DNA from 2 places in the Romboutsia sp. Marseille-P6047 genome. Region 1 is predicted to be linked to the other one. Evidence: riboswitches for the same ligand, from Rfam matches in the RefSeq annotation. Region 1 holds a riboswitch; the other holds the start of a gene.
The links. Region 1 has a riboswitch for FMN ahead of EIH23_RS11450 (ECF transporter S component). Riboswitches for the same ligand answer to the same signal wherever they lie in the genome.
Positions count from the first base shown of each region.

Region 2: it holds a riboswitch for FMN, as region 1 does, so the genes downstream of both, ribD (bifunctional diaminohydroxyphosphoribosylaminopyrimidine deaminase/5-amino-6-(5-phosphoribosylamino)uracil reductase RibD) here and EIH23_RS11450 (ECF transporter S component) in region 1, are expected to answer to the same signal.

Region 1 covers NZ_UWOT01000011.1:25,108-29,330, forward strand. The annotation lists gene EIH23_RS11440 (Tex family protein) at 1-214, shown strand, start outside; gene EIH23_RS11445 (amidohydrolase) at 237-1,397, shown strand; FMN riboswitch at 1,495-1,614, shown strand; gene EIH23_RS11450 (ECF transporter S component) at 1,762-2,364, shown strand; gene EIH23_RS11455 (hypothetical protein) at 2,405-2,842, opposite strand; gene tsaE (tRNA (adenosine(37)-N6)-threonylcarbamoyltransferase complex ATPase subunit type 1 TsaE) at 3,056-3,508, shown strand; gene tsaB (tRNA (adenosine(37)-N6)-threonylcarbamoyltransferase complex dimerization subunit type 1 TsaB) at 3,508-4,223, shown strand, end outside; gene rimI (ribosomal protein S18-alanine N-acetyltransferase) at 4,214-4,223, shown strand, end outside.
Region 2 covers NZ_UWOT01000006.1:139,975-144,197, forward strand. The annotation lists gene ribE (riboflavin synthase) at 1-469, opposite strand, end outside; gene ribD (bifunctional diaminohydroxyphosphoribosylaminopyrimidine deaminase/5-amino-6-(5-phosphoribosylamino)uracil reductase RibD) at 479-1,552, opposite strand; FMN riboswitch at 1,784-1,898, opposite strand; gene EIH23_RS08235 (DMT family transporter) at 1,978-2,919, opposite strand; gene EIH23_RS16270 (hypothetical protein) at 3,091-3,246, shown strand; gene EIH23_RS08240 (MarR family winged helix-turn-helix transcriptional regulator) at 3,336-3,779, shown strand; gene EIH23_RS08245 (nitroreductase family protein) at 3,732-4,139, opposite strand.

The DNA.
Region 1 (4,223 bases):
TATGATATTAAAAGGAACTGTAAGGAATGTAGTAGACTTTGGAGCTTTTATTGATATTGGAATTAAAAATGATGGTTTAGTTCATAAATCTCAAATGAGTAATAAGTTTGTAAAAGATCCTATGGATGTAGTTTCAGTAGGAGATATTGTTGATGTAAAAGTTATAGGCATTGACTTAGATAAGAAAAGAGTTTCTTTATCGATGAAGATGTAAGAACCTCTAGGAGGAGATTGAAATGATATTAATAAAAAATGGAATCATAAATACAATAACAAATGGTATATTTGTAGGAGATATACTTATAGAAGGAAAAAAGATAGTAAAAATAGGAAAACAAATTGAAACCTCACAAGATATAGAAGTTGTAGATGCAGATGGGAAGTTTGTATTTCCAGGATTTATAGATGCTCATACTCACTTAGGATTATGGGAAGATGGTATGGGATTTGAAGGAGCAGATGGAAATGAAGAAACAGACCCTATAACTCCACAATTAAATCCTATAGATGGTATAAATCCAATGGATAGAACTTTTGAAGAGGCTGTTCAAGGAGGGATAACATCTGTTTGTACAACTCCAGGAAGTGCAAATGTAATGGGTGGAGAATGTATAGCTATAAAAACTCATGGTAGAAGAATAGATAATATGGTTATAAAAAACCCTGTTGCATCAAAAATAGCTTTTGGAGAAAACCCTAAAAGTTGTTATGGAAGAGATGAGAAAACACCTCAAACTAGGATGGCAATAGCATCATTATTAAGAGAAAACTTAAAGAAAGCAGAAGAATATTTAGAAGAAATAGAATTATTTGAAGAGCATGAAGATCATGATAGGCCAGAATATGATATAAAAATGGAGAGCTTAATACCGGTATTAAGAAAAGAAATTCCATTTAAAGTTCATGCACATAGAGCAGATGATATGTTTACAGCAATAAGAATAGCAAAGGAATTTGACTTAAAGCTTACATTAGATCACTGCACGGAAGGACATCTTATAGCAGAAGATTTAGTTGAAGAAGGATATCCAGTAATAGTAGGACCATCTTTATCAGAGAGATCTAAGATAGAACTTAGAAATTTAACATTTGATACAGCTGGAATATTATCAAATGCAGGTGCTCAAGTCTCTTTAATGACAGATCATCCTGTTATACCAGTACAATATCTTCCTATGTGTGCAGGTATTGCCGTTAAATATGGTATGAAAAAAGATAAAGCTCTAGAAGCTATAACTATAAATCCTGCAAAAACTTTAGGAATAGAAGATAGAGTTGGTTCACTAGAAGTTGGAAAAGATGCAGATATAGTTATTTGGGATGGATGTCCTTTAGAAATTCAAAGCAATGTATTATTTACTATAATAGATGGAAAAATAGTTTATAAAAGAGCTTAGATTTTATAAATTAATATAAAAATAAAATTTTATATTATGCTAAGTTGACAACAAGATTAACTTTAACTAGTATATAAGTATAAATTAAATAGAAATATAAAATCTTCGGGGCAGGGTGAGATTCCCTACCGGCGGTTATAGCCCGCGAGCTACTTTAGTAGCATGATTTGGTGAGATTCCAAAGCCGACAGTAAAGTCTGGATGAGAGAAGATGGTTAAAAGCGTATACTAATAATATATTAGTTTACAAACTATATCCATAAAAATAAGCTCGGAGATATAATTCTTCGAGCTTTTTAATTTCCGGATTTTTTTATTTCTAATTTATTTAAATTTTTATTTAAATATATTGGGAGGTAATTTTATGCAAGGAACAATTAAAAAAAATAAATATGTATCTGCAAAAACTTTAGCTAAGGTAGGAATATTATCAGCAGTAGCTTATGTACTTATGTTTATATCAGTGCCATTGCCCATATTTCCAAGTTTTTTAAAACTAGATGTATCAGACATACCTGCAATATTTGGTGGTATGGCAATGGGACCTTTAGCTGGTTTTATAATTGCTCTTATAAAAAATTTACTTCAAATAGGAGCAACTTTTACTGGTGGGGTAGGAGAAATAGCAAATGCGATTATAGGTGGAACTTATGTAGTTATAATATCCTATGTTTATAAAAGAAGAAATGATTTAAAAGGTGTAATTATGGGGGCTTTACTAGCTATATTAGGAATGACTATTATGGGATGTTTAGCAAACTACTTTGTGGTAACTCCGATATATGGTCAAGTATTTGGAAGTTTAGATGCTATAATAGCTATGGGAAGTGCAATAAATCCAAAGATACATGATTTGTTTACTTTTGTAATATGGGTATATGCACCATTTAATATAATAAAAGCAAGCATAATGACACTATGTATATTACCGTTATATAAGAAGATGAATAAATTATTAAAAAAATAGGGTAAAAAGCTTATGAAATTAACTTCATAAGCTTTTTTATTTATAAAAATATTCTAAGATCATTAAGGAATTTTTCTTGTGATGTGATAATATCTTTTGCTAGACCTTTAACATCATTATTAGCGCTAGGATATTTATTTAAATATCTATAAATAGATTTTATTCCCATATTACATCCATCAGTCATTAAATCAGCTATTTGTTCATCTACATCGCTGCCTTGTAATAACTTAATATTTGTTTTAAACCAACTTATAGTTTTTGCTATAGTACTAGGTTCCTTACCACTATCATGAAATTGGTTTAAATATTCATGAGTTTTATCACCAAGACTTTTATTATCTTCTAAATATTTATTTAAAATATTACGAAGATTATCATTTTTTACGTGATCTATTACTTCATTTATAGATTCAACACCCATTTTTATACCAGCATTACATTCATTTAAGAGTTTGATAGTATCATCATTAGGCATATTAAGAACTCCTCCTTATATTTAATTATTTATTTTATTATTTATCTAAATATAAACTATTATTCTGTATAATGCCGTGTAAAACACATTAATTCATAGTAAATGTAAAGATATTACTTATTTGCTGTGTAAAATTTTGATTAAAGTTAATTATTATAATATAATAATATTTATCGAATGAATAAATACTTAAACTATAATGGAGATGAAGTCATGGTTAAAATATATTTGGACGGAGAAGAACAAACAAAAGAGATTGGATATAAGTTAGGAAAGTTACTTACACCAGGAAGTGTTATTTGCTTAATAGGAGACTTAGGAGCAGGAAAGACTACTATGACTCAAAGTTTAGCAAAAGCACTTGGTGTAGATGATTATATAACAAGCCCAACATTTACAATAGTAAATGAATATGAAGGTAGATTACCATTATATCATTTTGATGTTTATAGAATCGGAAGTAGTGAAGAAATGTATGACATTGGATATGATGAGTATATAAATTCTGATGGAGTATGTATAATAGAATGGGCAAATCTTATAGAAGATATACTTCCAAGTGAGTACTTAGATATACAATTAAGTTATAAAGATATGGGAAGAGAAATGATATTAAATCCTGTTGGGGAAAAATATAAAAAAATCGTTGAGGAGTTGACTAAGTAATGAAAATATTAGGTATAGATACATCTTCAAATGCATCGAGCGTAGCTGTAATTGAAGATAACAAATTAGTATGTGAGTATACTGTAAATACAAAAACGACACATTCTCAAAAACTTATGCCAATGATAGAAAACATGCTATCAATGAGTGAAGTGGATATAAAAGATATAGATGCAATAGCAATAAGTATAGGACCGGGGTCATTTACAGGATTAAGAATAGGTATGGCAACTGCAAAGGCAATAGCACATGTAAATAATTTACCTATAATAGGAGTAAACTCTTTAGAAATTTTAAGTGGAAATATGAATCTGTGCGATAAGAAAATATGCTCTATATTAGATGCACAAAGAAATCAAGTTTATACTGGAAGATATAAATTTGAAAATGGAAGTATAGTTGAAATACAACCAGTAGATGTAGTTGAAATCGAAAGCTTATTAGAAGAAATATATAATGATAGCGAAGAATGGATTTTAGTTGGAGAAGCTGTTTATAAATATGAAGATAAAATAAAAGAAATAAAGAATATTAAAACACCAGCACCATCACATAATGTTACTAAAGCAAGTAGCTTATGTTCTATTGCTAAAGAAAAATATAATAAAAATATAGATATTTATAATTGCTATGATATAAATCCAATGTATATAAGAAAATCCCAAGCAGAAGTTCAATATGAAGAAAAAATGAAGAGGTTAAAAAATGATAAATA
Region 2 (4,223 bases), on a different contig from region 1:
CCTTAAATCTATAATCATCAACATATACAACTGTTAAGCTTACACCATCTATAGTTACAGAACCTTTTTTTACTATATACCTTAAGATATTTTCATTTGCCTCTATAAATATATCCAAACTTGTAGGTGATTTTTCTATATTTGAAATAATGCACGATGAATCTATATGTCCACTAACTATATGACCATCAAATCTAGAATCTACCTTTAAAGCTCTTTCTAAATTCAAAATATCATTTACTTTAAGATTTCCTAAATTACTTCTTCTTATAGTTTCCTCCATTATATAGAAGGTATAACTATCTTTATAGTAATCAGTTACAGTTACACATACACCATTGGTTGATATACTATCTCCCAACTTTATATCAGTAAGTATCTTTTTACAGTGTACGCAGATTTCTTTGCCTCCATTTACATTCTTTATACTTCTTACCACTCCAATTTCTTCTACTATTCCTGTAAACATAATTTCTCCTTATAAATATCCTTCAATGACAATATCTTCATCTATAATATATTGATTTATATTTTTTAATTTTATAGCATCTCTAACAAACTCTATTCCCCTGCCTCCAAGAGGAGTTGGCGATGTTTTTCCGCCTAATATTTTAGGCGAGATAAATGACATGACCTTATTTACTAAATTAGACTTAACCATTGAGTAATTAAGAGTTGAACCACCTTCTAATAAAATGCTATCTATTTCTTTTTCCTTTAATTTAATCATTAATTCACTGAGGTTTACTTGATTATCTATATTAGAAGTCTTTATTATTTCAACGCCTTTAGATTTTAATTTATTTATCTTATCTTCATCATCAGATATAGTAGCAACTATTATCTTTTCATGAACATTAAAAATATTTAAATCCATTGGTATTCTTAAATTTGAATCCACTATAATTGGAATAGGATTTACTCCGCCTTCTATTCTACAATTTAAAAGAGGGTTATCATTAAGTATTGTATTAATTCCAACCATTATAGCTTTATACTTGTTTCTAAGCTTATGTACCTCTTTTCTAGATTTTTCTGAAGTTATATACTTAGAATCTTTAGTAAAAGTTGCAATCTTTCCATCTAGTGTCATAGCATATTTTAATAAAACAAAAGGTTTTAAAGTTTTAATATAATTAATAAATACTTCATTTAGTTCTTTACATTCTTTTTCTAATACTCCAACTTTAACTTCTATATTATTTTTTAATAGCATATCTATGCCATTTCCAGAAACTATTGGATTTACATCTTTCATTCCAATAACTACTCTTTTGAACTTTTTTTCTATCAGAGTCAAAGCACATGGTGGAGTTTTTCCATAATGAGAACATGGCTCTAAAGTTACATAAATTGTTGCTCCTTCAAGAGGTTCTTTTGCATTATTTATTGCATTAATTTCTGCATGTTCCATTCCATATAGTTTGTGATATCCGGTAGAAATCACTTTATTATTTTTTACTATTACAGCACCTACTAAAGGATTGGGGCTTACCCTTCCTTCTCCTTTACGTGCTAAATCTATTGCCATATTCATAAAATATTCATCCATGTTAACCTCCTTATATAAATTTTACTATTAAAAAACCTCCTGGCTAATTTCAGGAGGTAGGAAGTTGATTTTAATATATTTACTATTTAAGTATATTTAATAAAGCTATTGTTTAATAAGCTGCTTGCCTTAAAGTATTTTATGTACGTAAAATTAAAAAGCTCTGAAATCAATGATTTCAGAGCTAAAATTTGCAAGACAATAAATAATACCTATTATAGTATCAATTATTTTAATCTTCTTCCATCCAGACTTTACTGTCGGCTTCGGAGTTTCACCGAATCTGCCATAAGGCTCGCGGGCTATAACCGCCGGTAAGGAATTTCACCTTGCCCTGAAGATTTATATTTAATTTTAATTAAATTTTATATTACTGATTTTGGATTGTCAACAAAAACTTTAAACTATATTTTTTAATTAATATTTTATAACTTCGTATCTAATAAACTATTTTCACTTATTTCGTCTTTATTACCTTTTTTAACATAAGATAATATTATAATTGTAACAATAATACAAGTCATACCTAAAAAATCCATAAATCCAAATGGATCTTTTAACCATATTACAGATAAAAATGCTGCTGATAAAGGTTCAACCGATCCTAATGTACTTGCTTCTGTTGGAAGTATATACTTTAAACTTTCTAAATAACATTGAAATGCTATAAGTGTACCGAATACAACAACAAAAACAACACCTACAATTGAGTATATAGAAACTACTCCACTAAACTTCCATGGTGGATTTATAAAACTAAAAGCTATACCTCCAATTAGCATCCCCCATCCAACAATTGTAGTAGAACTATATTTTTTTAATAACTCTATAGGTTGAAGTGTGTATAATGCTGAAGCAAAAGCTGATGCTAATCCCCAGAATAATGCTAATTCTGATATAGATAAACTATGTATATCACCTTTCGTAATTATGAAAAATACGCCAATCATTGCCAAACCTATAGCAAAAACTTCATTTAACTTAGGTAACCTCTTGCAACGAAATGCCATATAGCACGTAATAATTACTGGTGATAAATATTGAAGTATAGTCGCAGTTGCCGCATTGCCATGCTTAATTGCAGCAAAGTAAGTATATTGAACACCTAACATTCCTAATATACTAAATGATATAAGATTTGTTCTATCTTTTTTATTTTTCCAAATTTCTTTTATGCCTTTATCTTTTTTAATTAAACCTAAAAATAGTAATAATATCCCCGATGCTAATAGCCTAACAACAACTAGCCATTCTGGGGTAAAACCGTTTTGTTGAAATAAAAATTGAGCTACGGTTCCAGATATTCCCCATAACATAGCTCCAAGCATAACTAAAGTTATACCTTTCATACGTAAATTACTTATCATAGATTTTTTCCTTTCCTTTGCTAAAATTTTATTAGTCTATAATATAATCCAAAATCAAACTTATAAATATTATCTTATAATTTCGACTCTTCAATAATTTTACTAATAATTTACACATATGACAATTAATATATTGCTTAATGCTGTAACTATATTAATGAGGTTTAAAAAATGCAAGTAGATAAAGTACAGTTAGATAATAATTTAGTAGAAATATTAAAGCATTTTATAGTTGACTTCACCTTACTTATATACACAGATAACTTTTGTTTATTCTATGAATACTATATAAGATGGTATTGGCATAAAGATAGTAAATTTTATTGAATCTGCTAATAATTAATTAAGAAAATACCTATTTAAATATGGTATTATATATAAAGATAAATATAGCTTATCTAGATTGGAGAATTGATATGAAGGATAAATATATTATTTATTTTATTAGTAGAACTAAAGCTAATATGATAAAATTCATTGAAAATAAATTAAAAGAAAATAATTTAACTGACCTAATACCAACACATGGTAATATATTAACTGCTCTTTATGAAAGTGATAAGAAACTAACTATGAAAGAGATAGCTAAAAAAATTGGTAAAGATAAATCTACAGTAACTTCACTAGTAAATAAACTTATAAGTTTAGGATATATAGAAAAAGAAAAGTCAGCTATAGATAAACGTGTTACATATATAAGCTTAACTCAAAAAGCTATAGACATTGAGGATAAATTTAATTTTATTTCATCACAAGTAAGAGAAACTGCTTATAAAAATTTTACTAAAGAGAAAAAAGAAGAGTTTTTAAGATTACTTAGAAAGCTTAGCACAAACTTTAAAACTGAAAATAAAAAATAAAAATGCCTCATTATCTTTTAGTATTTTATACTCTATCATTTTATATTCTGAACCATATACCAGTACTACTGGAGCATTTCTAAAGCATGTATAATATTTTATTACACTCATATGTATTTTTCTATCTTTTTCAGTCTTTGCTATTTCACCTAATCTTTCATGACTTTTCGTTACTATATCAGCCATTTTATTAATTATCTCACGATTAGTTAGTACAACAAAGTTCCAATTTTGTTGATGCTTTGGTGAAGGATCTTCAGTTGCTAATTCTAACATTTTTAATATATCTTCTTTTGGTACTACTTCATCTTTAAATTTTCTTACACTTTTACGCATTTTTATTGCTTCTATAACATTCATAGTTGTACTCCTTTAATTATAAAATTAATTTGACGTCAAACTTTTTTATATTATGGATTATTTGGAATTTTTAGTATAATATAA